DNA from 4 places in the Spirillospora sp. NPDC046719 genome. Region 3 is predicted to be linked to each of the others. Evidence: riboswitches for the same ligand, from Rfam matches in the RefSeq annotation. Region 3 holds a riboswitch; each other region holds the start of a gene.

Region 1 (6,932 bases), on a different contig from region 3:
GGCGACGGCGCGCCGCTGTCCCGGTACGGCGACGAGCGGATCTCCGACCTCGCCGCATGGGGCCTCGCCTGGCGCGAGGACCCGCGCTGCGTCCCCTACCTGGTGGAACGGCTCGCGGGGACGCCGCCGATGGTCGACGCGTTCACGGGCTCGGTGCTGACCACCTCGCCGCCGTCCATCCTCCATTCGCTCGCCCCGCTGGGCGGGCACGCGGACGCCCTCCTCCCCGCGATCCGCGCACGGATGGACGACCCGGACACCGGCCGCACCCTCGCGCGCGCCCTGGAGGCATGGGGCGAGGCCGCGGCGCCGGCCGTCCCGGAACTCGTCCGGCTGCTCGGCACCGGGGCGGCCGTCCAGGCCGCGGCGACGCTCGCCGCGATCGGCCCGGCCGCGTCCGGCGCCGCCGAGGCGCTGCGTCGCGCCGGCGCGCAGGACGGCGGACGGACCGCCCAGGACCGCGAAACGCGCTTCGCGTGGGCCTTGTCCAAGGTGACCGGCGATCCGGGGCCGCTGCTGAGCGTCGTGGACGCCCTTCCGCCCGATCGAGGCTGGGCCGGGCTGCTGGCCGATCTCGGCGAGCACGCCGCCGGGCACGCCGGGCGCCTCCGGCCGCTGATGGATTCCCGCGACGACTGGACACGCGTGGACGCGGCGCGCGCGTACCACGCCGTCACCGGCGACGCGGAGACCGCGTCCGAGCCGCTGTGTCGCGAGGTCTACGACCTGGCGCGCGGCGAGTACCTGCCGGTGCGGTGGGCGGCCATGCGGTACCTCGCCGACATGGGCCCCGCGCCGTCGACCCTGGGGTGGGCGCTGCGGGCCATCGCCGACTCCGAACGGCGGCACCGCAACAACGGCGGGTGGCGGGGCTTCGCCGAGGACAGGGAACTGCGCGCGCTCGCCGCACGCCTCCTCGACTGACCTGCCCCGACTTCGCTGACTCGGGGCACGGGGACCCGGGCCGCCGCTCAGTCGGAATCCTCCAGGTCGCCTTCGACCTCCAGGTAGAGGCGCTTCAGGGCGTCCAGGGTGTCCTGTTCCGGGTGCTCCCACATGCCGCGGTCGGCGGCTTCGAGGAGCCGTTCGGTGATGCCGTGCAGCGCCCACGGGTTCGACTCGTTGAAGAACGCCTGGTTCTCGGCGTCGAGCGCGTACGTCCGCGCGAGCTTCTCGTACATCCAGTCGGCGACGACCCCGGCGGTCGCGTCGTAGCCGAACAGGTAGTCGACCGTCGCCGCCAGCTCGAAAGCGCCCTTGTAGCCGTGCCGCCGCATCGCCGCGAGCCAGCGCGGGTTGACGACGCGCGCGCGGAACACGCGGGACGTCTCCTCGTCCAACGTGCGGGTGCGGACGGCGTCCGGGCGGGTGCTGTCGCCGATGTAGGCCCTCGGCGCCTTCCCGGTCAGCGCCCGCACCGTCGCGATCATGCCGCCGTGGTACTGGAAGTAGTCGTCGGAGTCGGCGATGTCGTGCTCGCGGGTGTCGGTGTTCTTGGCCGCGACGCTGATCCGCCGGTAGGCGTTCTCCATGTCGCCGCGCGCCGGGACGCCGTCGAGGCCGCGCCCGTAGGCGTAGCCGCCCCACACCGCGTACACCTCGGCGAGGTCGGAGTCGTCGCGCCAGTTGCGGCTGTCGATCAGCGGCAGGATGCCCGCCCCGTACGCGCCGGGCCGCGACCCGAACACCCGCAGCGTCGCCCGCCGCTCGTCGCCGCCCTCGGCGAGGTCCGCCCGCACGTGCGCGCGGACGAAGTTCATGTCGTCGGGCTCGTCCTGGTCCGCCGCGATCCGCACGGCGTCGTCCAGCATCGCGACGGCGTGCGGGAACGCGTCGCGGAAGAACCCGCTGATCCGGATCGTCACGTCGACGCGCGGGCGGCCCAGCTCGTCGAGCGGCACCGCCTCGAGGCCGGTGACGCGGCGGGACGCCTCGTCCCACACCGGCCGGACGCCGAGCAGCGCGAGGACCTCGGCGATGTCGTCGCCGGACGTGCGCATCGTGCTGGTGCCCCACACCGACAGCCCGACCGACCGCGGCCACTCGCCGGTGTCCTCCCGGTACCGGTCCAGCAGCGAGTCCGCCATCGCGCGCCCGGTGTCGTAGGCGAGCCGGGACGGGACGGCCTTCGGGTCGACGGAGTAGAAGTTCCGGCCGGTCGGCAGCACGTTGATGAGGCCGCGCAGCGGGGACCCGCTCGGCCCGGCCGGCACGTACCCGCCGTCGAGGGCGTGCAGCACCATGCCGATCTCGTCGCGGGTCCGCTCCAGCCGCGGGACGATCTCCGTCGCGGCGAACCGCAGGATGTCCGCGACCCGCCCGTCCGCGACCCCTTCCGCGACGCCTTCCGCGACCTGGGACGCGGCGTCCGGGTCCCAGCCGCGCTCCTCCATCGCGGCGACCAGCGCCCGCGCCCGCGCCTCCACGGCGTCGACCTCGCCGCGGGACGCGCCGTCCTCCTTCAGGCCGAGCGCCTCGCGCAGGCCGGGCAGCGTCACCGACCCGCCCCACATCTGCCGCGCCCGCAGCATCGCCAGGACGAGGTCGACACGCGTCTCCCCGGCCGGGGCCGCGCCGAGGACGTGCAGGCCGTCGCGGATCTGGACGTCCTTCACCTCGCACAGCCAGCCGTCCACGTGCAGCAGGAAGTCGTCGAACTCGGCGTCGTGCGGCCGGTCGTCCAGGCCGAGGTCGTGGTCGAGGCGGGCGGCCCGGATCAGCGTCCAGATCTGCGCCCGGATCGCGGGCAGCTTCGCCGGGTCGAGCGCCGCGATGTTCGCGTGCTCGTCGAGGAGCTGCTCCAGCCGCGCGATGTCGCCGTAGCTCTCCGCCCGCGCCATCGGCGGGATCAGGTGGTCGACGAGCGTGGCGTGCGCGCGCCGCTTGGCCTGCGTGCCCTCGCCCGGGTCGTTGACGAGGAACGGGTAGACCAGCGGCAGGTCGCCGACCGCCGCGTCCGGGCCGCAGGACGCCGACATCCCGGCGGACTTGCCGGGCAGCCACTCCAGGTTCCCGTGCTTGCCGACGTGGACGACGGCGTCCGCGCCGAACTCGTCCGCGATCCACCGGTACGCCGCCAGGTAGTGGTGGCTCGGCGGGAGGTCGGGGTCGTGGTAGATCGCGACGGGGTTCTCGCCGAACCCGCGCGGCGGCTGCACCATCACGACGACGTTCCCGGACCGCAGCGCGGCGAGCACGATCTCGCCGTCCGGGTCGCGCGAGTCGTCCACGAACAGCTCGCCCGGCGGCGGCCCCCAGTGCCGCTCGATGCCGTCGCGCAGGTCCTGCGGGAGCGTCGCGTACCAGGCCCGGTAGCGCGCCGCCGGGACGCGGACGGGGTTGCCGGTGAGCTGCGCCTCGGTCAGCCAGTCGGGGTCCTGGCCGCCCGCCGCGATGAGCGCGTGCATGAGCGCGTCGCCCTCGCCCGGCAGCGCGTCGCCGACGTCGTAGCCGCGCTCGCGCATCTCGGCGAGCAGCTTCACCACGCTGGCGGGGGTGTCGAGCCCGACCGCGTTCCCGATCCGCGCGTGCTTGGTCGGGTACGCCGACAGCATCAGCGCGACCCGCTTGTCCCGCGCCGGCACGTGCCGCAGCCGCCCGTGCCGGACGGCGATCCCCGCGACCCGCGCGGCCCGCTCCGGGTCGGCGACGTAGACGCTGAGGCCGTCCTCGTCGGTCTCCTTGAACGAGAACGGCACCGTGATGATCCGGCCGTCGAACTCCGGCACGGCGACCTGCGTCGCGGTGTCCAGCGGTGACAGCCCGTCGTCGTTGGCCTCCCACGCCGCGCGCTCGCTGGTCAGGCAGAGGCCCTGCAGGATCGGGACGTCCAGTTCGGCGAGCGCGCCGACGTCCCACGCCTCGTCGTCGCCGCCCGCGCCCGCGAACGCCGGCTTCGTGCCGCCCGCCGCCAGCACGGTGACGACCAGCGCGTCCGCCCGCCGGAGCGTGTCCAGCAGCTCCTTCTCGGCGGTGCGCAGCGACGCGCAGAACACCGGGAGCGCCCGCCCGCCCTTCGCCTCGATCGCCGCGCACAGCGCCTCGACGAACGCGGTGTTCCCGGCGAGGTGGTGGGCGCGGTAGTACAGGACGCCGACGACCGGTCCCTCGTCCGACGTGCGCTCGCGTTCCAGCACGCCCCACGTCGGGGTGGGGGCCGGGGGAGCGAAGCCGAACCCGGTGAGCAGCACCGTGTCGGACAGGAAGGCGAACAGCTCGGCGAGGTTGCCGGGACCGCCGTGCGCCAGGTAGGCGTGCGCCTCGGCGCTCACCCCGGCAGGGACGGTCGACAGCTCCATCAGCTCGGCGTCCGGCGCCTGCTCGCCGCTGAGCACCACCACCGGGCGCGGGCCCGCGAGCAGCGCGTCGAGGCCCTCCTCCCACGCGCGCCGCCCGCCCAGCAGCCGCACCACCACCAGGTCGGTGCCGTCCACCAGCGCGGGCAGGTCGTCGACGGACGTGCGGGCGGGGTTGGCCAGCCGGAAGTCGGCGCCGCTTGCGCGCGCGCTGAGCAGGTCGGTGTCCGAGGTGGACAGCAGCAGGATCACGCGGATCGCGTCCTCACCCGGGGTCCTCGCCCCGAATCGCAGGTCAAGAAGTGGCGGCACGGAGTCTCCTGGCTCCCGGATCGGCGCTCGCCCCGGCCTTCCCGCTCGCGCGGTGGCCTTCGGTGGGGTCCGCTCCCCGGTGACAGTGGCGGGACCGCGCCGGATTCGCACCGGCTTCCTCCCTTGTCGCCGCCCACACCCTAACCCGATTCCCGCCGCCCCGGCGCGCCCGGGGGCGCCGCCCGCCGTGGGACGATCTTCCGATGCAGCGGGAGAGCGAGCCGGTGTCGTGGCGGATCCGGCGCTGGGCGGCGCCCGCCGCGCTGGCGGTCCTGGTCGCCGTAGCCATCGCCGCGGTCGGCGTGACCGTTGGCGGGGAGACTCCGCGGGAGGCGGCGGGCTTCCCGTACCGGACGCCGCGCTTCCTGCTCGCCGCGGGAGGCCAGGGGACGTGGCTCGAAGTGCGCACGATGCCCCGGACGGGCGCGCCCGAGCGGCCGGTCGACGCGGTACGGCCGCCGGACTCCGCCGGCGCGGTGCAGGAGATCCTCGCCGGCCCGGACGGCAGGTTCGTGGTCGCCGCCTCGCGGAGCGACCCGTGCGAGACGCGCCTCTTCCGGTTCCGGCTGACCGGTGACGGCCACGTGACCGGGCTCGCGCCGATGCCCGGCGGCACCATCCCCGCGCTGGTCGCGGGCCTCGCGATGAACCGCCGAGGCGACCGGCTCGCCTACACGACCGCGCCCTGCGCGCCGGAGCCGCCGCACACGCCGGCGTCCGCCGACCCGCCGCGCGCACTGGCGCCCGCGAGCCCGCCGCGCGCCGCGCTGACCGTGCTCGACACCGCGACGGGGAACCGCCGCACGTGGAGCGCGGCCGGGCCCTCGGTCGTCGGCGAGATCGTCTGGGCCCGCGACGGCCGGACGCTCGGCTACACCATCGGCGACCTCGTTCCCGGGGCCGGGCAGGACGCCGCCGTCCAGAACGTCACCGTCCGCGCGACCGACACCCGCGACGGCGGACCGGGCCTGCGCGAGGGACGGGTCCTGTTCCGCGCGCCGGACGGCGTCTCGTCCGCCACCATGGGCCCGGACGGACGTTCCGGCTACGGGATGATGCGGAGGCCGGACGCCACCGTCCTGTTCGCCTTCACCGAGGGGAGGCCGATGCGGGTCACCCGCACGATCCCGCAGACGCCGGGCACGAGTGTCGGCGTCGTCCTCGTCTCGAGCGGTGAACCGCGTTATGCCTGCTTGAACGGCCTGGACGCGTTCGGCAGGGCCATCGACGGGACGGTCCGGACGACCTTCTCGGGGCTCGGGCACTGCGACTCGGCGATGGCCTCCTGACCCGGCCCGCGGCACGAGATCGCGTCGCCGGGGCCCTCGGAGCGGGCCTTAGGATCCTCGCGTGTCGACTTCGCGTTCCGGGCCGGACCGGTGTCCGGGGGCTCTGCGGGTGCACGCCGCCGCCGACGGGGGGCTGGCGCGCGTCCGGCTGCCCGGCGGCGCGCTGACGCGGCCGCGGCTCGACGCCCTCGCTGCCGCATCGCGGGAGCTGGGCGACGGGTTCCTCGAACTGACGTCGCGGGCGAACGTGCAGATCAGAGGGCTCGCGGACGGGGCGGAGAGCGAGCTGAGCGAGCGGCTGCACGCGGCCGGGCTGCTGCCGTCCGCCGCGCACGAGCGCGTCCGCAACATCCTCGGCAGCGTGCTGACCGGGCGCGACGGCTCCGGGCTGCTGGACGCCCGGCCCGTCGTGGCGGCGCTGGACGCGGGCCTGTGCGCCGCCCCGGACCTCGCTGGCCTGCCCGGCCGGTTCCTGTTCGCGGTCGACGACGGGCGCGGCGACGTCATCGCGCTGCGCGCCGACGTCGGCCTGTACGCGGTGGCGCCGGACGCGTTCGCCCTGGTCCTCGCCGGGACGGACAGCGGCCTGCGGGCGGCCCCGGAGGACGCCGCCGCGCTCGCGCTGGACGCCGCGCGCGCGTTCCTGCGCGTCCGGACGAGCGAGTGGCGGCTCGCCGAGCTCGGCCGCGACCTCTCGCTGCCGGGAAGCAGGAGCGCACCCGTCCCGGTCCCGGCGGTCCCGTACCGGACGCCGCTCGGCGAGATCCCGCAGCGGGACGGGCGGACGGCGTTCTCCGGGCTGGTCCCGCTCGGCCGCCTCGACCCCGCCGGGCTGGGCGCCGCCGGGGAGATCATTGTCACTCCGTGGCGGGGCGTCGTCATTCCCGGCATCGCGGACATGTCACACTTCCCTGGCCTGGTCACCGGACCCGACTGGGCGGGGCTGACGTCCTGCGCGGGCCGTCCCGGCTGCGCGAAGTCGCGCACCGACGTGCGCGCGGACGCGGCGCGGGCCCGCCGGGCCGGCGGCGGCCTG
Region 2 (6,932 bases), on a different contig from region 3:
GGGCACGTTCGTCGGCGATCAGCGGCACATCTGGGCGTTCGGTGGTCACCGGTGTCAGCCTAATGACTCCCGCCACATCAATGATCGATAAGGCCGCATCGGCGTTGGCAGTGGCATCGTCGTGCTCGGGGCTGATCGCGAACTGCGCGAGATCTCCAAGTGCGGCTCTTGGGGGCGGCACCGGCGGGTGGCGGTGCGGGACTCGCGGGATCCGGACGGGGCGGTGCTGACCGTCGCGGCGTCCGGGTGGGCGTCCCTGCTCGCCGACGTCAAAGCCGGTTCCCTCGACCTCACTCGCTGACGCGGGCGCCTAGAGGCGGATGCGCGAAGCATCCGCCCCTTTCCCCTGCTCGACCGTCAACATGGGCGGCCGGAGGGGGTCAGTTGGTCGCGGGGCGCCGGTTCAGGTTGAGGATCCACTTGGGCAGGAGGCTGTCGCGGGGGGCGTTGGTCCACTCGGCCGCCTTGACGATCTCGAAGAACTGGCGGGTGCCCGGCCGCAGGCCCGCGTTCTTCGGACCGGGGGTCACCACGATGCCCTGGCTGGCGGTGAGCCGTCCGGTCTCGGGGTCGATGAGCAACTGCCACTCGATCGTGCCGTAGTCGCGGGTGGTCTGCCTCATCGCGACGCCTCGTCCCGGGTGTCCGGCGGCGTCGGTGCCGTTGATCGTCTTGACGTCGCGGAGTCCGGCGAGCATCCGGTACGTGGCGATCCGGACCCGGTCGGTGACCGCGCGGTCGGCGAGCAGGGAGGGGGCGTTCAGGAAGAGGTAGAGGTCCGGGGCGCGCAGGCGCCGATGGTCGAACTTCGTCGCGTAGTTCAGGAGCCATGCGCGCAGCTTGGACGGGTTGGCGGGGAGCCGGCGCGCGGCGTCGACGCCGAAGTCGAGTTCGGCGCCCTCCTGCAGGAACGGGCTGCCGACCTCGTCGTCCAGGTCCCTGATGCCGAGCTGCGCCGCGTCGGGTCGCCCGTCCGCCTTCCAGGCCTTGCCGTCGGCGGGCGTCGCAGGCCGGACCGCGACCTTCTCGCCGTCCCAGCTCAGACTGGTCGGCGCCTCCAGGTCGCCGCCGGGGAGCGAGCCGAAGTCCTTCGCCGACTTGGCGCTGAGGATGTAGGCGTCCTTGGTGGTCTGCACGGTGTAGTGGGCGCCGTGATGACGGGTGGACGGAACCACCACCGACTTGCCTACCACGCGGTGGACGTACCACAGGCGCCCGTCGGAGGCGTGCCGTGTGCTGGCGTCCGCAGCGGCGAGCAGGAACGTGGACGCGGGTCCGTTCTGCTCGGCCAGCGGTTCCGGATGGTAGAGGGGCCGCGTCTCCCCTCGGTATGCCGTCCATGAGGCGGCGGCGAGCGCGCATGCGGTGGCCGCCGCGACCAGCGCCGCCCTCCGCTTCGGCTGGAAGAGCCGTGCGAGGCGGCGGCGGGGGGCGGCGGCCTCGGCCAGGAGGCGGCGGCGGGCCGCGTGCGCGGTCTCGGGGGACGGGGGGCGCTCGGCGGTGTGCATCCGGCTGATGAGGGTCAGATCATCCACGGTCGTCCTCCTCGTCGTGTCCCGATGCGCGCAGTGCCGCGCGGACCTGTTTGCGGGCGCGGCTCAGCCGCGAGCAGACCGTCCCGTAGGCGATTCCGAGGGCTTCGGCGACCTCCGGGTAGCTGAGTTCGGCCAGCGCCACGAGGAGCAGGACGTCGCGGTCGCCGTGCCGCAGCCGTGCGAGGGCCGGGCTCAGGCCGAAGCTCGCGGCGTCCACCGCCGAGGTCACGCTGCTCTCGTGGCTCTCGACGACGTCGGCGGTGCGCATCCGGGCCATCGCCTTGTAGCGGCGCAGCTCGTCGCGGCGGTGGCGGCTGATCAGCCGGGTCGCGATGCCGTACAGCCACGGGCGCGCCGAGGTGTGCGCCGGGTCGAACACGGCGCGGCGGCGGAAGGCGATCAGGAACGTCTCGGCCGCGATGTCGTCCGCGGCGTCCGCGCCGAGCCGCCGGTCCACGTAGCGGTGGATGTCCCGGTAGTGCCGGTCGAAGAGATCCGCGAACCGTTCGGGGTCGCGCCGCGCGGCGGCGATGACGTCGGCGTCCGACGGCTCCGGCTCCGCCGGGGCGCCCGTTTCGGAGGGGGCGCCCGTCACGGCTCGTCCCGTGGCGCTGGGGGAAGGGTCATGCGGGACCCTTCTGGAGGCGTGGAGGGGGGTCACGTCCTTGATTGCCCGGAGGCGTCCCACCCCTTCTCGCGGCAGGACGGTCGGTCACAGGTAGTGGCCGCTCGCCAGGTAGGGGGCGGGGGCGGGCATGCCGCGGACGGCGATGTAGCCCTCCTGGCCGATGTCGAGGCGGGCGGCGAGGCCGACGTCCACCGCCCAGTGGTTGCCGGTGGTGATGCAGTTGACGAGGGTGTCCCCGCGCGCGGCGGCGAGCGCCTCCCACAGCAGGCTCTCGGCGGTCTCGGGACGGTCGGCGGCCAGCAGTGCGGGACGTCCCGCGGCCTCGTCGATGTAGACGTAGCCGCGCCGGCCGGGCGCGTCGGAGACGACCAGCCGCAGCGTCTCCAGCATGTGGACGTGGTCGGGGCCGTGGCCCGCGCCGCGGACGGCGGTGTCCAGCCGGTCCATCCACTCCAGGTCGTCGCTCCGCCCGTCCCGCAGGCCGCGGACGGCGGGCAGCGTGGACCGGTCGACGGTGCCGACCATCCGCATCTGCGGGTGCAGGGTGAAGCCCGCCAGCCGGTAGCGGCGCGTCGCCGCCGGATGCACCGTCGAGGAGAACAGCCCTGGGCGGTCGCCGGCGTGCCGGAGCACGGCGTCCATCAGGCGCTTGCCGATGCCCTTCCCCTGCCGGCCGGGCAGGACGCCGTAGGTCGCCAGGTACCAGAGCCGTTCGCGGTTCTGGGAGACGGCGAAGCCCACGACGTCCCGGCCCTCTTCGGCGAGCCAGCAGCCGTCCGGGTCGACGGTCAGGAAGTGGCCCAGGCGGTCGATCAGGCGGCGGGACTGCTCCTCCGTCGGCGGTTCCGGGTCCGGTTCGCCCACCCGCCGGCTGAGGCGGTCGCCTTCGAGGAACGTCACCGCCGCCGCGCGCTCGGTCGCGACGAGGTCGTCCCGCGACATGCGCCTGATGCGTACGGGGTCCATGCAGGCATGATCACGCCAGGGGCGGGGCGGCGCACCTGATTATTCGGGTGCCGTGCTCACCAGCGGTCGTGGTGGACGGCCGCGTGGAGGGGGCGGCGGTGCCGCCAGCCGTGCCGTTCGAGGTCGGGGACGGTCTCCAGGTGCGTGACCGGCCCGACGCACAGCCAGGCGACCGGCCGGACGCTCGCCGGGATGCCGAGGAGTTCCTGCAGGTAGGGCTCGCGGTAGAACGACACCCAGCCGACGCCCAGTCCCTCCGCCGTCGCCGCCAGCCAGAGGTTCTGGACGGCCAGGCAGACGGAGTACAGGCCGGCGTCGGCGATCGCGTGCCGGCCGAGGACGGCGGGGCCGCCGCGCTCGGCGTCGTAGGTGACCACGATCGACACGGTGGATTCGAGCACCCCGTCGATCTTGATGCGGGCGAAGCGGGCGGCGGCGTCGCCGGTGAGGGTGGCGGCGAACGCGTCGCGCTCGGACCGGACGTGGTCGTGGAACGCGCGGCGGACGTCCGGGTCGCGGACCAGCACGAAGTCCCAGGGCTGGGAGAGGCCGACGCTGGGGGCGGCGTGCGCGGCGGTGAGGATGCGGTCGAGGACGCCGTCCGGGATCGGCGCGCCGGTGAACTCGGCGCGCACGTCGCGGCGGCGGTGGATGACGTCGTACAGGTTCATGGGCAGGCTCCCGCTGCGGTCGGGCCGCCCAGGGCGGGCGGCCGGTGGAGCGAGGCCGGTCTTCGGACTCCCGGATCGACGCCTCACCGCCCGCCTTCCCGGCCTGACGGCCAGTGGCCGCGCGTGCGCGCGTGGGCGGCGGCTCCCCGGTCACCGCGGCGGGCCCGTGCCGGATTCGCACCGGCTTCCCGATTCTCCCCGAGGGGCACCTCGCGTCAGTTCACGCCGTCCGCGATCGTAGCGGCGCCCGCCTTCGGGTCGGAGGAGGGGGTCAGTGGCGCTGGAAGCCGTCCTTGGTGCGCAGGCCGTAGCCGAGGGCGCGGTCGAACGAGATGTGGGCCATCCAGCCGCAGAGCCCGGCGAAGATCGGAGCCCACGCGAACGGGCCGACCGTGTAGAGGGCCATGAGCGCGAGCGGGACCAGCGCGCGGTGCGCGGTGTTGTAGTACGGGACGGCGCGTGCCGGGAGCTGCCCGCGCTCGACGGTGTGCGCGTCCCGGATCCCGGCCAGGAAGGTGAGGTCGGGCGCGATGAAGAACGCGACCGCGAGGAGCGCGGCGAGCCAGCCGTGGTTGACGCCTTCTAGGACGGCGAACGCGGTCCAGAACAGCGCGTTCGCGCCCCAGGCGGTGCGGCGGGCCACGAGCGCGGCGGAACCCTTGCGGACGGTCGGAGCGGTGGCGGTGCTCATGGCCTGGTGCCCTCCTGCTTGGCTAATGGCGTTAGCTACAAGCTAAGGCTAATGCCATTAGCTGTCAAGCTCATGGTGACAACCGCTCAGAGGAACAAGGCGGCCAGCCGGGGCAGGTGCAGCCGGGTCTCGGCGTCGTTCTCGACGTTCCAGTTCTCGCCCGCGGGCCGCTCGGGCCGCCGCATCGAGCGCACGGCCGACTCCATCGCCGCGTCGAACGACTCGGTCTCTCCCATGACGCGCTCGTAGGTGCTGCGCGCCGCGTAGTGCAGGCCCTCCGCGCCGATCCACCCTTCGTCCTCCCGGGCCATCCGCACCACCGTGGGAACGTCGGCCAGCGTGTCGGGGTCGTCGACGGCGCGCGCGAACACGTCGCGTCCCAGCAGTGCGAGCCCGGCGCGGAAGTCCATGAAGCCGTCGTCGCCGCAGCCGCCCTCAATGAGGTAGGCGGCGTTCCAGAGCGGCCGCCGGTACGCCGAGTCGAGGACGCGCGTCAGCATGGCGTCGAACGCGACGATGCCGGGGCCGTCCAGCTCCGCGAGCCGGTCGGCCACCAGGTCGATCAGCGGGTCGTCGGGGGAGTCGCGGTCGTCGGCGTGCGCGCCGGCCTCGGCCCGCGCGTCCTCGATCAGGGTCCACCACGTCCGCTCGTCCATCGGTCCTCCCGCATGCGCCGGCTCCGCCGTTTTCGCGGACCAATGTGCCGCACGGGTCCGACAGGCCGGGCCGCGGGTCAGCGGGGGCGGGCGGTGAACCAGGCGCCGTCGTCGTCCAGGAAGTGGCCGAGGCGCAGGCCCGCCGCGTCCAGCACCGCGGGAAGCTCCTCGTCGCCGAGGTGCCGGTTGGTGAAGGTGTGCGTCCAGCGCCGCTCGCCGATCCGGTATTCGAGCGTCGCGACGACCGTCCCGGGCTCGGGCCGTTCGAGGTGCGCCACCCGGTAGCGGACGCCGTCGTGCGTCCACTCCCGGGGCGCGTCGTCGTGCCAGTGCCTGCCCGTGTCGCGCTGGACGACGACCACGCCGTCCGGCCGGACGTGGCGGCGGCAGGCCGCGAGGAGCGCCGCCCGGTCGCCGTAGTTGACCAGGTACGACATCAGCAGGACGCAGCCGAACCGGTCGGGCAGGTCCAGGTCCTGGATCGGCGAGCACACCGTGCGCGCGCCCTCGATCCGGGCGAGCATCGCCGCGGAGCCGTCCACCGCCGTCACCGGATGGCCGAACCCGACCAGCGGGCGGGTGACCCGCCCGGCGCCCGCGCCCAGCTCCAGGATCGGCGTGCCGGCCGGGATCGTCGTGTGGACGAGCGCGGCGCTCGCGACGTCCGGCGGGAGCGCGGCGTAGAACTCGACCGCCGACCCGTCGTCCGCGATCTCGCCGGGGCCCGTCCCGGCGCGCCGCCCGTCCTCTGCCGCGCCGTCCTCTGCCGTCGCCATGATCGAATCGTCGGACGGCGGTCCGCCGCCGTCAAGACGCCCGAGCCGCACCGGCCCCGCCGCGCACCAGGCCGGCGGACCGCCGGGCCAGCTCGACCAGGGGGCGGACCAGGGGCTCGGCGCCGGGACGCCACCGGGCCTCGATGTGGACGGCGGTGACCTCGTCGACGGCGGGATCGAGCCGGACGAGGTCGCCGGCGTCGAGCTCGGCGCGGACGGCCGTCTCGGGGACGAGCGCGACGCCGCGGCCGAGCGCGGCCATCCGGCGCAGCGCGGCGAGGGAGCCGGTGGCCATGCCGATGCGGGTGCCCGGGCCGAGGGCGCGGCCGTAGCGGCGGGTCAGCATCTCGGACGTGCACTCGGGGTTGACGATGAGGAACTCCGCCGTCATCAGCGCGGCCGGGTCCAGCGGCGACGCCTGGGCGAGGGGGTGCTCGGGCGCGGCGACCAGGACGACGCGGTCCTCGTCGACGATCTCGTGGGGGCCCGTGGCGGGGGCGCCGTTGTCGTAGACGAACACGAGGTCGAGACGGCCGGCCTCGAGCCCGGCGGCGAGGAACGCGCGGTCGCCGACCGCCAGGTCCACCTCGCGCGCGGTGCCCGGGCCGGCGGCGCCGTGCTGGAAGGCGGCGAGCAGGTCGGTCGTCCACTCGTCGGCGAGGCAGTCCAGGGCGCCGACGCGCAGCCGCGGGGCCACGTCGCGCGCGGCGCGGCGCATCCGGTCCTCCAGTTCGAGCGACTGCACCGCGTAGGGGAGCAGGCGGCGGCCCGCGTCGGTGAGGGCCGTGCCGGTGCTGGTGCGGGCCAGGACGCGGACGCCGAGGTCGTCCTCCAGCCGGCGCAGCTGGATGCTGAGGCTCGACTGGGCGTAGCCGAGCCGCTCGGCGGCGGAGGAGATGCCCCCGGTCTCCGCCACGGCCACGAAGGCCCGCAGGTAGCGCGAATCCACGTCCGGATTATGCCATCGGACTTCTCGATGGCCCCATCGGATCCACGGCCTGTCGGGCGG
Region 3 (6,932 bases):
GCTCCTCCGCCCGGACGGTGTCGACGACCGAGAACGCGAACTCCATGTGCATGGACTCGTCCCGGAAGACCCAGTTCGTCCCGGACGCGAGGCCGTTCAGCAGGCCGCGGGACCGCAGCCAGTACACGTAGGCGAACGCGCCGTAGAAGAACAGGCCCTCGATGCACGCGGCGAAGCAGATCAGGTTGAGCAGGAACGCGCGCCGGTCCGCGGCGGTGCGCAGCTCGTCCAGCGCGCCGAGCGAGTCGATCCAGCGGAAGCAGAACTCCGCCTTCGCCCGGATGGACGGGATGTGCTCGATCGCCGCGAACGCCCGGGCCCGCTCGTCCTGGTCGGGCAGGTAGGTGTCGAGGAGGGTCAGATAGAACTGGACGTGCACGGCCTCCTCGAACAGCTGCCGCGACAGGTACAGCCGGGCCTCCGGCGCGTTGACGTGCTTGTAGAGGTTGAGGACGAGGTTGTTCGCCACGATCGAGTCGCCGGTGGCGAAGAACGCGACGAGCCGGTTCACCAGGTGCAGCTCCGCCGGCGTGAGCCGGGTGAGGTCGGCGAGGTCGGAGGCGAGGTCCACCTCCTCGACCGTCCAGGTGTTGCGGATCGCGGCGCGGTAGCGCTCGTAGAAGTCGGGGTAGCGCATGGGCCGCAGGGTCAGGTCCATGCCGGGGTCGAGCAGCGGCATTACTGGCACGCCTCGCAGGTCTCGGGGTTCTCCAGGGAGCAGACCGCCGCGGCGACGGTCGTCTGCGCGATCCGCGTGGCGGGCCGGGAACGCAGGTAGTAGGTGGTCTTGAGGCCGCTGCGCCACGCGTAGGCGTACATCGAGGACAGCTTCCCGATCGTCGGCGTCTCCATGAACAGGTTCAGGGAGTGCGACTGGTCGATGTACGGGGTGCGGGCGGCGGCGAGGTCGATCAAGGCCTTCTGCGGCAGCTCCCAGGCCGTCCGGTAGAGGTCCCGCATCTCCTCGGGCAGGTCGACGAGGCCCTGGATCGAGCCGTTCGCCCGCTTGATCGCCTCGCGGACGGCGTCGTTCCACAGCCCGAGCGACTTCAAGTCCTCGACGAGGTACCCGTTGATCTGCAGGAACTCGCCGGACAGCGTCTCGCGCTTGAACAGGTTGGACACCTGCGGCTCGATGCACTCGTAGCAGCCCGCGATGGACGCGATCGTGGCGGTCGGCGCGATCGCGATCAGCAGCGAGTTGCGCAGCCCGACGTCGGCGATCCGGGCGCGGAGCGCGTCCCATTCGGCGGGACGGGCCGGCGCGGCGTCCGGGAAGTGGTCGAGGTGCAGCTGCCCGCGCGCGGTGCGGGTCTCGGCGTAGGCCGGGAGCCGGCCGTGCGCCTCGGCCAGGTCGGCGGACGCGGCGTAGGCGGCGAGCGCGATCTCCTCGGCGATCCGGGTGGACAGCTCGCGGGCCTCGGCGGAGTCGAACGGGAGCCGGAGCGTGAAGAACACGTCGGCGAGGCCCATGACGCCGAGGCCGACGGGACGCCATTTCCGGTTGGCCGTTTCCGCCTCGGGCGTCGGGTAGAAGCCGCGGTCGATGGTGCGGTCCAGGAAACGGACGGCGGTGCGGACGGTCGCGCGGAGCCGGTCCCAGTCGATCCCGGACGGCGACACGTGCGCGGCCAGGTTCACCGACCCGAGGTTGCACACCGCCGCCTCGTTGTCGCCCGTGACCTCCAGGATCTCGGTGCACAGGTTCGACAGGTGGACGGTCCGGCCCGGCTCGGCGGTCTGGTTGCAGGCCCGGTTCGCGGCGTCCTTGAAGGTCATCCAGCCGTTGCCGGTCTCCGCGAGCGTCCGCATCATCCGCCCGTACAGCTTCCGCGCCGGGACCTGCCGGACGTACCAGCCCTCCTTCTCGGCCGCCCGGTACGCGGCGTCGAAGGCGTCGCCCCACAGGTCCGTCAGCTCCGGGACCTCCTTCGGGTCGAACAGCGACCACGTCCCGTCCGCCTCGACGCGGCGCATGAACTCGTCCGGGATCCAGTTCGCCAGGTTCAGGTTGTGGGTGCGGCGCGCCTCCTCGCCGGTGTTGTCGCGCAGTTCGAGGAACTCCTCGACGTCGGCGTGCCACGGCTCCAGGTACACGCACGCCGCGCCCTTGCGGCGGCCGCCCTGGTTGACGGCGGCGACGGAGGCGTCCAGCGTGCGCAGCCACGGGACGATCCCGTTCGAGTGCCCGTTCGTCCCCCGGATCAGCGACCCGCGCGACCGGACCCGCGTCCAGGAGATCCCGATCCCGCCCGCGTACTTGCTGAGCCGCGCGACCTGCCCGTACCGCTCGTAGATCGCCTCCAGCTCGTCGCGCGGCGAGTCCAGCAGGAAGCACGACGACAGCTGCGGGCGCCGCGCCGCGGAGTTGAACAGCGTCGGCGAGCTGGGCAGGTACGACAGCGTGCTGAGCAGCCCGTACAGCTCGGCGGCCTCGTCGACGGTGTCGGACAGGCCCACGGCCACTCGCAGGAAGAAGTGCTGCGGCCGCTCCAGGACGAGCCGGGTACGCGGATGCCGCAGCAGGTACCGGTCGTAGAGGGTGCGGAGCCCGAAGTACCCGAACCGGTCGTCCGCCTCCTCGACCGCGCCTCCCGAGGGGGGGCGACCCCCCGCGCCCCCCGGACCCGCGTCGATGAGGCCGTCCAGCGCGGCGGCGTTCGCGGCGACGAACGCGGCGGGGCCGTCGGCGAGGAGGCCCTCGGCGTGCGCGGCGGCGACGGACTCCGCGAAGCCCCGGACGCCGGCCTCGGCGGTCTCGTCGCGGATCCGGGCGGCCAGCAGCCGCGCGGCGACCCGGGAGTACCCCGGTTCCGCCGCGACCAGCGCGGCGGCCTCCCCGATCGCCAGGTCCCGCAGGGCGGCGGCGCTCGCGCCGTCCCCGGCCCGGACCGCGCCGAGCACCCGTTCCGGCGCGGTCCCCTCGACGCCGGCGCAGGCCGCGGCGACCTCGGCCGCGATCCCCCCGGCGGCCGGCGCTTCCGCAGGCATGGTGACTGTCACGTTCTCTCCCCTCGTGAGACGGCCTCGCGAGGGCATGCGAACGGGCGCGACGGCAGGCTGCCGCGCACCGTCCCCCGGCTCACCCGCGAAGCCTCGGACGTACGGCGTGCATGGCAGGTCTTCGGACTCGCGGGCGCCCGCGCCTCCTGCCGGAGGCACGACCTACTGGCCGTCGCTTCCCGATCCGGACGATCCGGTTCAGTGCCTGTGACGGCGGTCGTTCCCGCTCACCGCTGCGGGGCAGTCCCGGACTTGCACCGGGTTCCCTCTTACGACGCCCCCGCCGCGAGCGGCGGGGGCGAACCAGCACGGGATTGAACCCTACATCTTGTTGATCCTCATTGCGCAACCCCAACATGTAGGGCGCGTCGGGATCGGATCGCGGGGGTCGGATGCGCGGCCGCGGAGCGGGGTGGGACGATGTCCCCGTCATGTCCCCGCGTCCCAAGCAGCCGGCCTTCCGCACCGCGCGCGCGGTCGTCTTCGCGACCGTGTGCGTCGCGCTCGCGACCGCCGGCCACGACCTGGCGTCGCACGAGCCGGTGCCGGGCTGGGCGGTGCTCGCCGGGTTCGGCGCGGCCCTCGCCGTCGCCGTCGCCCTCGCCGGCCACGAGCGCTCCCTCCCGACGATCATGGGCGGGCTGCTCGGCGGCCAGTTCGCGCTGCACACGCTGTTCACGAGCGCGACCGAGGGCATGCGCGACTGCGACACCGCCGCGCACGCGGGGCACGCCGCCGCGACGCCCGCGATGCACGGCTCCGGCACGTCCATGACCGTCGCGCACGTCGCCGCCGCCGTGGTCGCGGCCTGGTGGCTGCGGCGCGGCGAGCGGGCCGCGTGGTCCCTCGCGCGGCGCCTCGCGTCCGCCGCCGACCGCCCGATCCGGCTGCTGCTCGCGCTGCTGCTGATCGAACCGGCGGAGCGCCCGGTGCGTACCCCGGTGGTGCCGGTGGCGGCCGGCGCGATCGCCACGGGACGCGCGCTCCGGCACCAGGTCGTCCGGCGGGGACCCCCTCCGCGTTCGAGGGCGCTCGCCCACCTCTGAGCGAGCGCCGTACGTCACCGGCCGCCGGACCCCCGGCGCCCGGCCCTTCCCGTACGACTCGAACGGAGTTCCGTCTTGCCTTCCCGCACGCATGCCCGCCGGCTCGGCACGCTCGCCGTCCTCGCCGGCGCCGGCGTGGTCGCGTTCGCGACCGCCGCGTCCGCGCACGTCACCGTCAACCCGAAGACCGCCGAGCAGGGCTCCTACGCCAAGGTCTCGTTCCGGGTGCCGAACGAGGAGGACAACGCCGCCACGACCAAGCTCGTGGTGAACCTCCCCACCGACCACCCGCTCGCTTCGGTGTCGGTGCGGCCCGTCCCCGGCTGGACCGCGAAGGTCGTGGAGTCCACGCTGCCGAAGCCGGTCAAGACCGAGGGCGGCGAGCTGACCAAGGCCGTCACGCAGATCACCTGGTCCGGCGGCAGGATCGAGCCCGGCCAGTTCCAGGAGTTCGACGTCTCGCTCGGCCCGCTGCCGACCGACACCGACACGTTGACGTTCAAGGCCGACCAGACCTACTCCGACGGCCAGGTCGTCAAGTGGGAGCAGGACCCGGGCGACGGCGCCAACGAGCCCGAGCACCCGGCGCCCACGCTCAAGCTGACGCCCAAGGGCGCCTCCGACACCGCCGCCGCCGGGCTCACCGCCCAGTCCAAGCCCGCCGCCAAGACGGAGGCGGGTTCCGACGACGGCACCGCCCGCGTGCTCGGCGGCGTCGGCATCGGCGTCGGCGTGATCGGCATCGCGGTCGGCGGCTACGGCCTGTCCCGGGCGCGGAGCCGGGCGTGAGCCGGGCCGTCCGGCGCACCGCCGCCGGCGCCGCCGCGGCCTTCGCCGCGCTGGCGCTGACCGCCCCGCCCGCCTCCGCCCACACGTCGCTGACCGGCGCGAACCCCGCCGCGAACGCGACGGTCGCGCCGCCGACCCAGATCGTCCTGACGTACGCCGACCCGGTGCAGCTGCCGCAGGTCGTGCTGACGGACGCGGGCGGCGGGCGGCACGAGGCGGGCAAGGCCCAGGCGGTGGACAACAAGGTCACCGAGGCGGTGAAGGGCACGCTGCCGAACGGTGTGTACACGGTCGGCTGGCGCGTCGTGTCGCCGGACGGCCACCCGATCAGCGGCACCTACACGTTCACCGTCACCGGATCCACCGGCGCCGCCGGCACCGCTGGCACCGCGCCCGGGGCGACCGCGCCCGCCGCGAAGGCCGCCGGGAAGGGCTCCGGCGGCTCGTCCGGCTGGCTGTGGATCGGCCTGGCCGCCGCCGTCGTGGTGGTCGCGGGCGGCGGGTTCGCCTGGTACCGCCGGACCTCGGGAGAATCCCCGGAGAAATGATCAACGGTCTTCCGGTCGGGTGATTACAGCGTTACATTGATTACCCGACCGGAAGATCATCCCTGGGGGCCCAGTGATCGTCGAGTACATCCGCTACCGGATCGACCGGGCGAGGGCGGAGGAGTTCGAAGCCGCCTACGCCCGCGCCGCCGTCCCGCTCGCCGCCGCCCCGCAGTGCGTCGACTACGAGCTGACCCGCTGCGTCGACGAGCCCGAGTGCTACATCCTGCGGATCCGCTGGACGTCCGCCGAGGACCACTCCCAGGGCTTCCGCTCCGGCGAGCACTTCCCCGCCTTCTTCGCCGAGATCAAGCCGTACGTCCAGCAGATCGAGGAGATGCGGCACTACGAGGCGACGCCCGTCCACGGCAGGGGCTCGTCCGTCCCCACCATGTACGACTGGGCCGGCGGCGCCGACGCCCTCCAGCGCCTCACCGAGGTCTTCTACACCGCCGTCCTCAAGGACGACCTCCTCCGCCCCCTCTTCGAGCACATGGCCCCGGACCACCCGAAATGGGTCGCGATCTGGCTGGGCGAGGTGTTCCGCGGCCCCGAGCGCTACAGCCGCGAGCGCGGCGGCTACCACCACATGGTCCGGCAGCACCTCGGCAAGGCGATCACCGAGGCGCAGCGCCGCCGCTGGGTGAGCCTGCTCATGGACGCGGCGGACGAGGCCGGGCTGCCCGCCGACCCCGAGTTCCGCGCCGCGTTCGCGTCCTACATCGAATGGGGCACCCGCATCGCGCTGGCGAACTCCCAGCCGGGCGCGACCCCGCCCCTCGAAGCGCCCATGCCCCACTGGAGCTGGGGCGAAGCCCCGCCCTACACCCCCGCCAAGTAGCGGCTGCGCCGCCGCTACCGCGCGGCCAGATCGACCACCGCCTCGCGGGCCTCGGCGAGTGACCGTGCCGCCATTTCCCTGAATCGCGCCAGATGCGGGACGAGGTCGGCGAGGGTCATTTCGGCGTTGACGAAGGAAACGGCGTCCTCGGCGACGCCGAGATTGCCGAAATAGGCCCGCAGATAGGGCTCCTGGAAGTCGAAGTCCTCGCGCGGCGTACCGGGACCGTACGCGCCGCCGCGCGCCGTCACGACGACGACCCGCTTGCCGTGCAGCAGGCTCCGGCCCGTGTCCGGGTCGGTGTACGCGCCGGGAAAGGTGATCCGGTCGATCCACGCCTTGAGCGACGCGGGGATCGAGAAGTTGTACATCGGAGCGCCGATCAGCACCGTTCCGGCGTCCAGGAACTGCTCGATCAGCGGCAGGGTCAGCGACCATTCGCGTTCCTCGGCGGCGCCCTCGACGAGCGCGTCGACCTTCGCGGGCGGGACGTAGCCGTTCTTCTCGACGCGGCGTCCGAGCTCGCAGTAGGCCGCCGAGATCGGCGGCACCGGATCGGCGACGAGATCGCGGTACCGGTAGCCGGACGTCCCGTGCCGTTCCCGCCACGCGTCCGCGAACCGCGCGGACAGGCGCCGGGTGATGGAGTCGCCGGAGTGGCTGGAGTCCAGGTGCAGCAGCGAGGTGACCTGGTCGTGGGCCGAT
Region 4 (6,932 bases), on a different contig from region 3:
CGATCGGCTGCCGGGCGAGGGCGATCACGTCGGCGGCGCGGGCGATCTGGGACGGCGACGGCTCCTGCGGCCGGACGATGTTGACCGGCAGCGGCTTGAGCGCGTCCGAGACCTTCGCGGACTCGACGTCCTCGGGGATGGCGAGGTAGACGGCGCCGGGACGCTCGGTCTGCGCGGTCTTGAACGCCTTGCGGACCATCTCCGGCAGCGCCTCGGCGGTCGGGGCCAGCTCGGACCACTTGGTGATGGGGCGGAACAGCGACACCAGGTCGACGATCTGGTGCGACTCCTTGTAGATGCGGTCGAGGCCGACCTGCGCGGAGATCGCGACGACGGGGGTGCTGTTGGTGGTGGCGTCCGCGACGCCGAGCTGCAGGTTGATCGCGCCGGGGCCGAGGGTGGCGGAGGCGACGCCGGCCTTGCCGGTGAGGCGGCCGTAGATCTCGGCCATGAACGCGGCGCCCTGCTCGTGGCGGACGAGGATGTAGCGGATGGGGGAGTCGTTCAGGGCGTGGACGAAGTGGATGTTCTCCTCGCCGGGTATGCCGAAGACGTATTCGACGCCTTCAGCCTCGAGAGTCCTCACGAGCAGCCGGGCGGCGTCTTCCTGCGTGGACATCGTGTGTCCCATCTCCAGTCTCTGATCTCCGGGTGCCTTCGGTGCAGCACCCGGTTCGCCGCCTCCATTCCATCGCGTCGTGTGTGATCGGTTACGGGCGACCCACCCCGAAATGGGGAGGGGCGGCCCGGCCTGAACCGGACCGCCCCTCCCCATGCCCCGGTCACTCGGGGTGGTCTGATCACGAACGTAGAACCCGCGCCTCGACGGCGGGAACTTTCCGTTACGTAATAATTCTGGGCGAAAAGGTACGAACCTCTTGCTCAGCCGTCGACCATCTCCCTGATCGCGCGGAGCGTCGGCTCGTCCTTCACTCCGGCGATCAGCACGGTGCTCACCGGGCTGTCGCGCCACAGTTGGAGCCGCTCCTTGATCCGGCCGATGGGGCCGAGCAGCGAGATCGAGTCGGCGAGGTCGTCGGGGACGGCCTTGATCGCCTCGTCGCGGCGGCCGTCGAGGAACAGCTCCTGGACGCGCTGGGCCTGCTCCGCGTAGCCGAGCCGGCCGATGAGGTCGAGGTGGAAGTTGCGGTCCTTGGCGCCCATCCCGCCGATGTAGAACGCGAGGGGGATCTTGGCGAACTCCAGCGCGGACGCCAGGTCGTCGGTGACGATCGTGGTGACGGTCGCGGCGATCTCGAAGCCGTCCGGGCGGTTCGCCAGCGACGCGCCGAACACCGGCTCGATCTGCTCGGGGTCGACGAACAGCGGCAGCCAGCCCTGCGCGACCTCGGTGGACAGCGCGACGTTCTTCGGCCCCTCGGCGCCGAGGTAGACGGGGATCTCCGGCCGGACGGGGTGGACGATCGACTTCAGCGGCTTGCCGAGGCCGGCGCCGCCCGGGTACGGCAGCGGGTAGTGCGGGCCCGCGCTGGTGACCGGCTCCTCGCGCCGCCAGACCTGCCGGACGATGTCGAGGTACTCGCGGGTGCGGGCGAGCGGCTTGGGGAACGGCTGCCCGTACCAGCCCTCCACGACCTGCGGGCCGGACGCGCCGAGGCCGAGGATCATGCGGCCGCCGGACAGCGCGTCGAGGGTGAGCGCGTGCATCGCGGTCGCGGCGGGCGTGCGCGCCGACATCTGGACGACGGCGGTGCCGAGCTTGATCCGGGACGTGCGGGCCGCGTACCAGGCGAGCGGGGTGAACGCGTCGGAGCCGTAGGCCTCGGCGGTGAAGACCGAGTCGTATCCGCAGCGCTCGGCGGCCAGCACCGTCTCGGTCTGGTCGTCGGGGTGCTGCTGCCAGTAGCCGACGTTGATGCCGAGCTTGAGTTCCGCGGTCACGATGCCATCCTCCGGGTCGCCGGGGCCGCGTCGCCGGGTCGGCGCCGCACGGGCGATACTAGAACACGTTCTACTTTCCAGGGAAGGGCGGGGTCACCGCCCCGGTCCCGGTTCCGGACCTGGTGCGGCGTGCGGGCACGGCGAAGGGCCGCGGCGACGTGCGCCGCGGCCCTCCGGAACTCGTGCTCAGACCTCCCGGATGGAGTCGAGGAGGGTCTGCCAGGCGTCCGGCGTCAGCACCAGGGCCGGTCCGCCGGGGTCCTTCGAATCGCGAACAGCGCGCAGATCGCTGGAGAGGGGGGCCACCTCGACGCACTGGTCGCCGCTCCCGCTGTGGGAGGACTTGCGCCAGGTGGCTCCGTTGAGTTCGCGCTGCAGGTTGGTCACAGGCTGCTCCTTGCTGCCTCGGCTATGAGGTGCGCGGATTCCTCGGGGGACAAGGCGGCCGCCTCGATCCGATCGAAGCGGTCCCTATGTTTTGCTATTGCCTCGCTGCTCTCAAGGTAAACGTCGCCCATGGTCCCCTCTACGTAGGCGATATCGGGGTCAGCGGGGTCCGGATACGACAAAATGGTGAAACGTCCGTCAAGGCCCGCATGTCCCCCCTGTGTGAACGGGAGGACCTGAACGGTCACCGTCGGGCGTTTCACGGCCTCCACCAGAGACTCCAGCTGGGCCCGCATCACCTCGCGGCCGCCGATGGGCCGGCGCAGCACCGCCTCGTCGAAGATCACCTGGAGCCGGGGCGCGCTCTCGCGGTCGAGCAGCGCCTGGCGGATCTTGCGGGCCGCGATGCGGCGCTCGATGTCCTCCTGCGCGGGCAGCAGCCGGCCGGCCGTGATGACGGCGCGGGAGTACTCCTCGGTCTGCAGCAGGCCGTGGATGAGCTGCGGGTCCCAGGTGCGGATGTGCGACGCCTCGTCCTCCAGCGCGACGTAGCTGCCCGCGAAGACGTCCTGGTAGGCGGTCCACCAGCCGCGCTGCCCCGCCTGCCTGGCCAGCGTGATCAGCGCGTCGCGGTCGGGGCTCGGAACGCCGTACAGGTCGAGGATGTCGGCGATGTCGCCGGGGCGCGGCCGGGTCTGGCTGGTCTCCAGCCGGGAGACGGTGGCCCGGGACCAGTCGAGGCGGTCCGCCACCTCCTGCAGGGTGAGTCCCTGCTCCTCGCGCAGCTTGCGGAGCTCCCGCGCCAGACGGCGGCCACGAACGGTGGGGCGGTAGGTCATGGGAGCGAAGTCTCGCCGCTCTCGGGCCGCGCCACAACGCGATTGGCGAACCCGGCACCGAGGGCAGGGCAATTCCATCAAGGCGCTTGCGTACGTGAGAATCTCACGAGAGTCTTGAATGCGTGACTGCTCGGGGACCGATAGTGACGGCGACCGGACCGCGCTCCCGGCAGACGGCCCGCGGGAGGCACTCGTGAAGACCCCGCCTGAGACCACCGACGCGAGCCAGCGCGCGCCGCGGCGCACCGCCGGGCCGCGCGCCGGGCACGACCGGTCGGCCGCCCCGGCCGCCGACCCCGCGGCGCCGCCCGGCGCCCCCTCCGACCAGGCGGCCGACCTCGCCGCGGACATGATGACCGACGCCGCCGCCATGGCCGACGCGATGGCCGCCGGGGGCGCGCGCGGGCCGGGCGGCGCCAGGCCGGGCTGGGTGTGGGCGCTCCCCGGCGGTCCCGGCTGCGCGAGCCATGCCCGCCGCGTGCTGCGCGACGCGCTCGCCTCGCTCGGCGTGCGGGACGAGGCGATCGGCGACGCGCAGCTGATGGTGAGCGAGCTGGCCACCAACGCGCACCAGCACGCCGGCGACCACGGCCCGCACGAGCTGTGGCTCTACCTGGGCGACCCGCCCGGCGCCGAGCCCCGCCCGTCCGGCGCCCCGGCAGGCCCGGGTGCCCTGGCCGGTCCCGGCCTCCCGGGTGCCCCGGTCGCTGCCGAGGTGCGGTGCGCCGTCTTCGACGCCTACGTCGACGCGTCGCTGCCCGGCTACTCGTGGACGTCCGGGGACTGCGGGCGCGGTCTCAGCATCGTCCGGGAGCTGTCGCGGGGCCGCTGGGGCATGCTGCGGACGCTGTCACGGCTCGGCCCGGGCGTCCGCGGCAAGGCCGTCTGGTTCGCCGTCCCGGTGCGCGGCGGCGCGAAGCAGCCGGTCCCCGGCCTCTAGGCGCCCCCCGCCCGCCGCGTCCTGGGCCTCCAGCGCGGGGGCGATGTCGGTGACCAGCGACATCAGCGACCTGGTCAGCAGCGTCTGCACCTGCGCGCGGTCGAGGGTCCGCTCCTGGAGCCACTGCCGCGTCGCCGCGTCCGCGAGCCCGGAGTAGACGCGCAGGACGGCCCGCAGCGTGCCGGTCGGCGCGGGCACCCGCAGGACGGCGAGCATGTGCTCGACCGTCCGGTCGCGGAACCGGTTGACGAGGTGGAGCAGCTCCGGGTCCTGCCCGAAGCCCTCCGCGTCCAGCGCCGCGAACCAGGTGGTGGCGTTCCGCTCGGCGGTGTCGAGGAACAGGTTCACGCACAGCTCGACCGTCTCGGGCAGCGTCATCCGCTCGTCCGGGGGCGGCGCCTGCACCGCCGCGGTGGCCGTCAGGCCCTGGACGACCTTGAGGAACAGCTCCCGCTTGGTGCCGAAGTAGTAGTGGATGAGCCCGCGCTGGACGCCGGCCTCGCGGGCGATCGCCGCGGTGGCCACCTCCGCGTACGGCAGCTCGGTGAACATGCGGCGCGCGACGTCGAGGATCTGGTCGCGCCGCTCGTCGCGCGGCAGGCGCTGGTAGCGGGCCTTCGGGCTCCTGGTGTCGCCCGGGTGCGGCGTCGCGGCTCCGGCGGCCTCGCCGCGCGGGGCTGCGCGTCGCTCCATACCGACCAGTAGACCATCTCATTGGCGTATCGCCAACATTGACCGGCACTGCGCCGATAGATGGCCGGGTCGAGCGCGTCCGGCCGGTGTGCGATCCTGGGCGGGCGACGGACGCGGAGGAACCCGGTGCGAATCCGGGGCTGTCCCGCAACTGTGACCAGGGGAGCCCCCCTCGACACGGCCACGGCACGCGGTGCTGGAAGGCCGAGGGGGAGCGGTGATCCGGGAGCCAGGAGACTCCGGCCGTCGGACAGGCACCGCCACGGGCGTGGACACCCGAGGAAGGATGACGAGACGTGCGACCTGCGTCGGCGCCGGACACCGGCCGGCCGGAGAGGCGCGCCCGCGAGCGCTACCCCTTCTCCGCCGTCGTCGGAATGGCCGATCTGAAGCTCGCCCTGCTGATCAACGCGGTGTCGCCGGGCGTCGGCGGCGTGCTGGTCCGCGGCGAGAAGGGCACCGCGAAGTCGACGATCGTGCGCGCCCTGGCCGGGCTGCTGCCCCCGGTGCCGGCCGTGCCGGGCTGCCGGTTCTCCTGCGACCCGGACGATCCCGACCCGGCGTGCCCCGACGGCCCGCACGCCCCGGGCGAGGCGGGGACGCGGGACGCGCGGCTGGTCGAGCTGCCGGTGGGCGCGTCCGAGGACCGGCTCACCGGCTCGCTGGACATCGAGCGCGCGCTGACCGAGGGCGTGAAGGCGTTCGAGCCGGGCCTGCTCGCGGCCGCGCACCGCGGCGTCCTGTACGTCGACGAGGTCAACCTGCTCCATGACCACCTGGTCGACCTGCTGCTGGACGCGGCGGCCATGGGCGAGTCGTACGTGGAGCGCGAGGGCGTCTCCGTCCGGCACGCGGCACGGTTCCTGCTGGTCGGGACGATGAACCCGGAGGAGGGCGAGCTGCGCCCGCAGCTGCTGGACCGGTTCGGGCTGACCGTCGAGGTCGCCGCGACCCGCGACCCGGCCGAGCGCGCCGAGGTCGTCCGGCGGCGGCTGCGGTTCGAGGACGACCCGGACGGCTTCGCCGCGGCCTTCGCCGCGGACGAGGCGGACCTGGCCCGGCGGATCGCCGCCGCCCGCCGCCGGCTGCCCGGCGTGGAGCTGACCGACGCCGCGCTCCGGCAGATCACCGCCGTATGCGCGTCGTTCGAGGTGGACGGCCTGCGCGCCGACCTGGTGACGGCGCGGGCCGCGATCGCGCTGGCCGCCTGGCACGGCCGCGACGCGGTGACGGCCGACGACGTCCGGACGGCGGCGCGGCTAGCGCTGCCGCACCGGCGCCGCCGCGACCCGTTCGACGCGCCGGGCCTCGACCGGCAGAAGCTCGACGAGGTGCTCGAAGAGCACGGCGACGAGCCGGAGCCGCCCGACGACCCGGGACCTCCCGGCGACGGCCCGGACGGCCCGGACGGCCCGGGCGGTCCGGGCGGCCCGGACGGGGGAGGCGGCGGCCTTCCCGACGGCTCCGGGGAGGACGCGCCCGTCCCGCCGCCGGCCGACCCGCCCCCGGAGGAGACACCGCAGTCCGGGGAGAGCGGCGGCCCGGGGCGGTCGGGCGAGAGCGAGCCCGCGCCGGCGGACGCCGCCTACAAGCCGCGCCTTTTCACCGTCCCCGGGCTGGGCGAAGGCGCGCCGGGACGGCGTTCCAAGGCGCGCAGCCCGTACGGACGCGTGTCAGGCGCACGGCCGGGCGCGCGCGGGCTGCACCTGACGGCGACGCTGCGCGCGGCGGCACCGCACCAGCGCGCGAGGGGACGCACCGGTTCCGGTCTGGTCGTCCAACCCGAAGACCTGCGCGAAGCGGTCCGCGACGGACGGGAGGGCAACCTCGTCCTGTTCGTCGTCGACGCCAGCGGTTCGATGGCGGCGCGCAAGCGGATGCGCGCGGTGAAGGGCGCCGTCCTCAGCCTCCTCCTCGACGCCTACCAGCGGCGCGACAAGGTCGGCCTCATCACCTTCCGGGGCCGGGACGCCGACCTGGCGCTGCCGCCTACGTCGTCGGTGGAGGCCGGGGCGCGCCGCCTCGACGCGCTGCCGACCGGGGGCCGCACCCCGCTGTCCGCCGGGCTGGCGCGGGCCGCCGAGGTGCTGCGGGTCGAGCGGCTGCGCGACCCGGCCCGCCGCCCGCTGCTGGTCGTGGTGATTCTACGACGGGCTCGTCGGCCCCGGGAC

The links. Region 3 has a riboswitch for cobalamin ahead of ABZ914_RS08775 (ribonucleoside-diphosphate reductase subunit alpha). Riboswitches for the same ligand answer to the same signal wherever they lie in the genome.
Region 1: it holds a riboswitch for cobalamin, as region 3 does, so the genes downstream of both, cobN (cobaltochelatase subunit CobN) here and ABZ914_RS08775 (ribonucleoside-diphosphate reductase subunit alpha) in region 3, are expected to answer to the same signal.
Region 2: it holds a riboswitch for cobalamin, as region 3 does, so the genes downstream of both, bluB (5,6-dimethylbenzimidazole synthase) here and ABZ914_RS08775 (ribonucleoside-diphosphate reductase subunit alpha) in region 3, are expected to answer to the same signal.
Region 4: it holds a riboswitch for cobalamin, as region 3 does, so the genes downstream of both, ABZ914_RS41645 (VWA domain-containing protein) here and ABZ914_RS08775 (ribonucleoside-diphosphate reductase subunit alpha) in region 3, are expected to answer to the same signal.

What each region holds. Positions count from the first base shown of each region.
Region 1 is NZ_JBEYYT010000440.1:627-7,558, forward strand. Features, by position in the region: partial or broken gene ABZ914_RS42260 (hypothetical protein) at 1-924, shown strand, start outside; gene cobN (cobaltochelatase subunit CobN) at 972-4,547, opposite strand; cobalamin riboswitch at 4,586-4,757, opposite strand; gene ABZ914_RS42270 (hypothetical protein) at 4,811-5,896, shown strand; partial or broken gene ABZ914_RS42275 (ferredoxin-like domain-containing protein) at 5,958-6,932, shown strand, end outside.
Region 2 is NZ_JBEYYT010000053.1:10,356-17,287, reverse strand. Features, by position in the region: gene ABZ914_RS12640 (DinB family protein) at 1-49, opposite strand, end outside; gene ABZ914_RS12635 (DUF397 domain-containing protein) at 122-301, shown strand; gene ABZ914_RS12630 (hypothetical protein) at 381-1,535, opposite strand; gene ABZ914_RS12625 (sigma-70 family RNA polymerase sigma factor) at 1,528-2,130, opposite strand; gene ABZ914_RS12620 (GNAT family N-acetyltransferase) at 2,248-3,129, opposite strand; gene bluB (5,6-dimethylbenzimidazole synthase) at 3,186-3,800, opposite strand; cobalamin riboswitch at 3,846-4,018, opposite strand; gene ABZ914_RS12610 (DUF4260 family protein) at 4,072-4,491, opposite strand; gene ABZ914_RS12605 (DUF4240 domain-containing protein) at 4,578-5,147, opposite strand; gene ABZ914_RS12600 (class I SAM-dependent methyltransferase) at 5,225-5,923, opposite strand; gene ABZ914_RS12595 (LysR family transcriptional regulator) at 5,955-6,872, opposite strand.
Region 3 is NZ_JBEYYT010000033.1:11,384-18,315, reverse strand. Features, by position in the region: gene ABZ914_RS08780 (ribonucleotide-diphosphate reductase subunit beta) at 1-679, opposite strand, end outside; gene ABZ914_RS08775 (ribonucleoside-diphosphate reductase subunit alpha) at 679-3,003, opposite strand; cobalamin riboswitch at 3,098-3,326, opposite strand; gene ABZ914_RS08770 (hypothetical protein) at 3,435-4,049, shown strand; gene ABZ914_RS08765 (YcnI family copper-binding membrane protein) at 4,125-4,838, shown strand; gene ABZ914_RS08760 (copper resistance CopC family protein) at 4,835-5,386, shown strand; gene ABZ914_RS08755 (group II truncated hemoglobin) at 5,460-6,227, shown strand; gene ABZ914_RS08750 (FMN-dependent NADH-azoreductase) at 6,242-6,932, opposite strand, start outside.
Region 4 is NZ_JBEYYT010000423.1:1,064-7,995, forward strand. Features, by position in the region: gene ABZ914_RS41615 (acetolactate synthase large subunit) at 1-619, opposite strand, end outside; gene ABZ914_RS41620 (LLM class F420-dependent oxidoreductase) at 883-1,902, opposite strand; gene ABZ914_RS41625 (DUF397 domain-containing protein) at 2,089-2,289, opposite strand; gene ABZ914_RS41630 (helix-turn-helix domain-containing protein) at 2,286-3,128, opposite strand; gene ABZ914_RS41635 (ATP-binding protein) at 3,322-4,068, shown strand; gene ABZ914_RS41640 (TetR/AcrR family transcriptional regulator) at 3,979-4,761, opposite strand; cobalamin riboswitch at 4,878-5,001, shown strand; partial or broken gene ABZ914_RS41645 (VWA domain-containing protein) at 5,139-6,932, shown strand, end outside.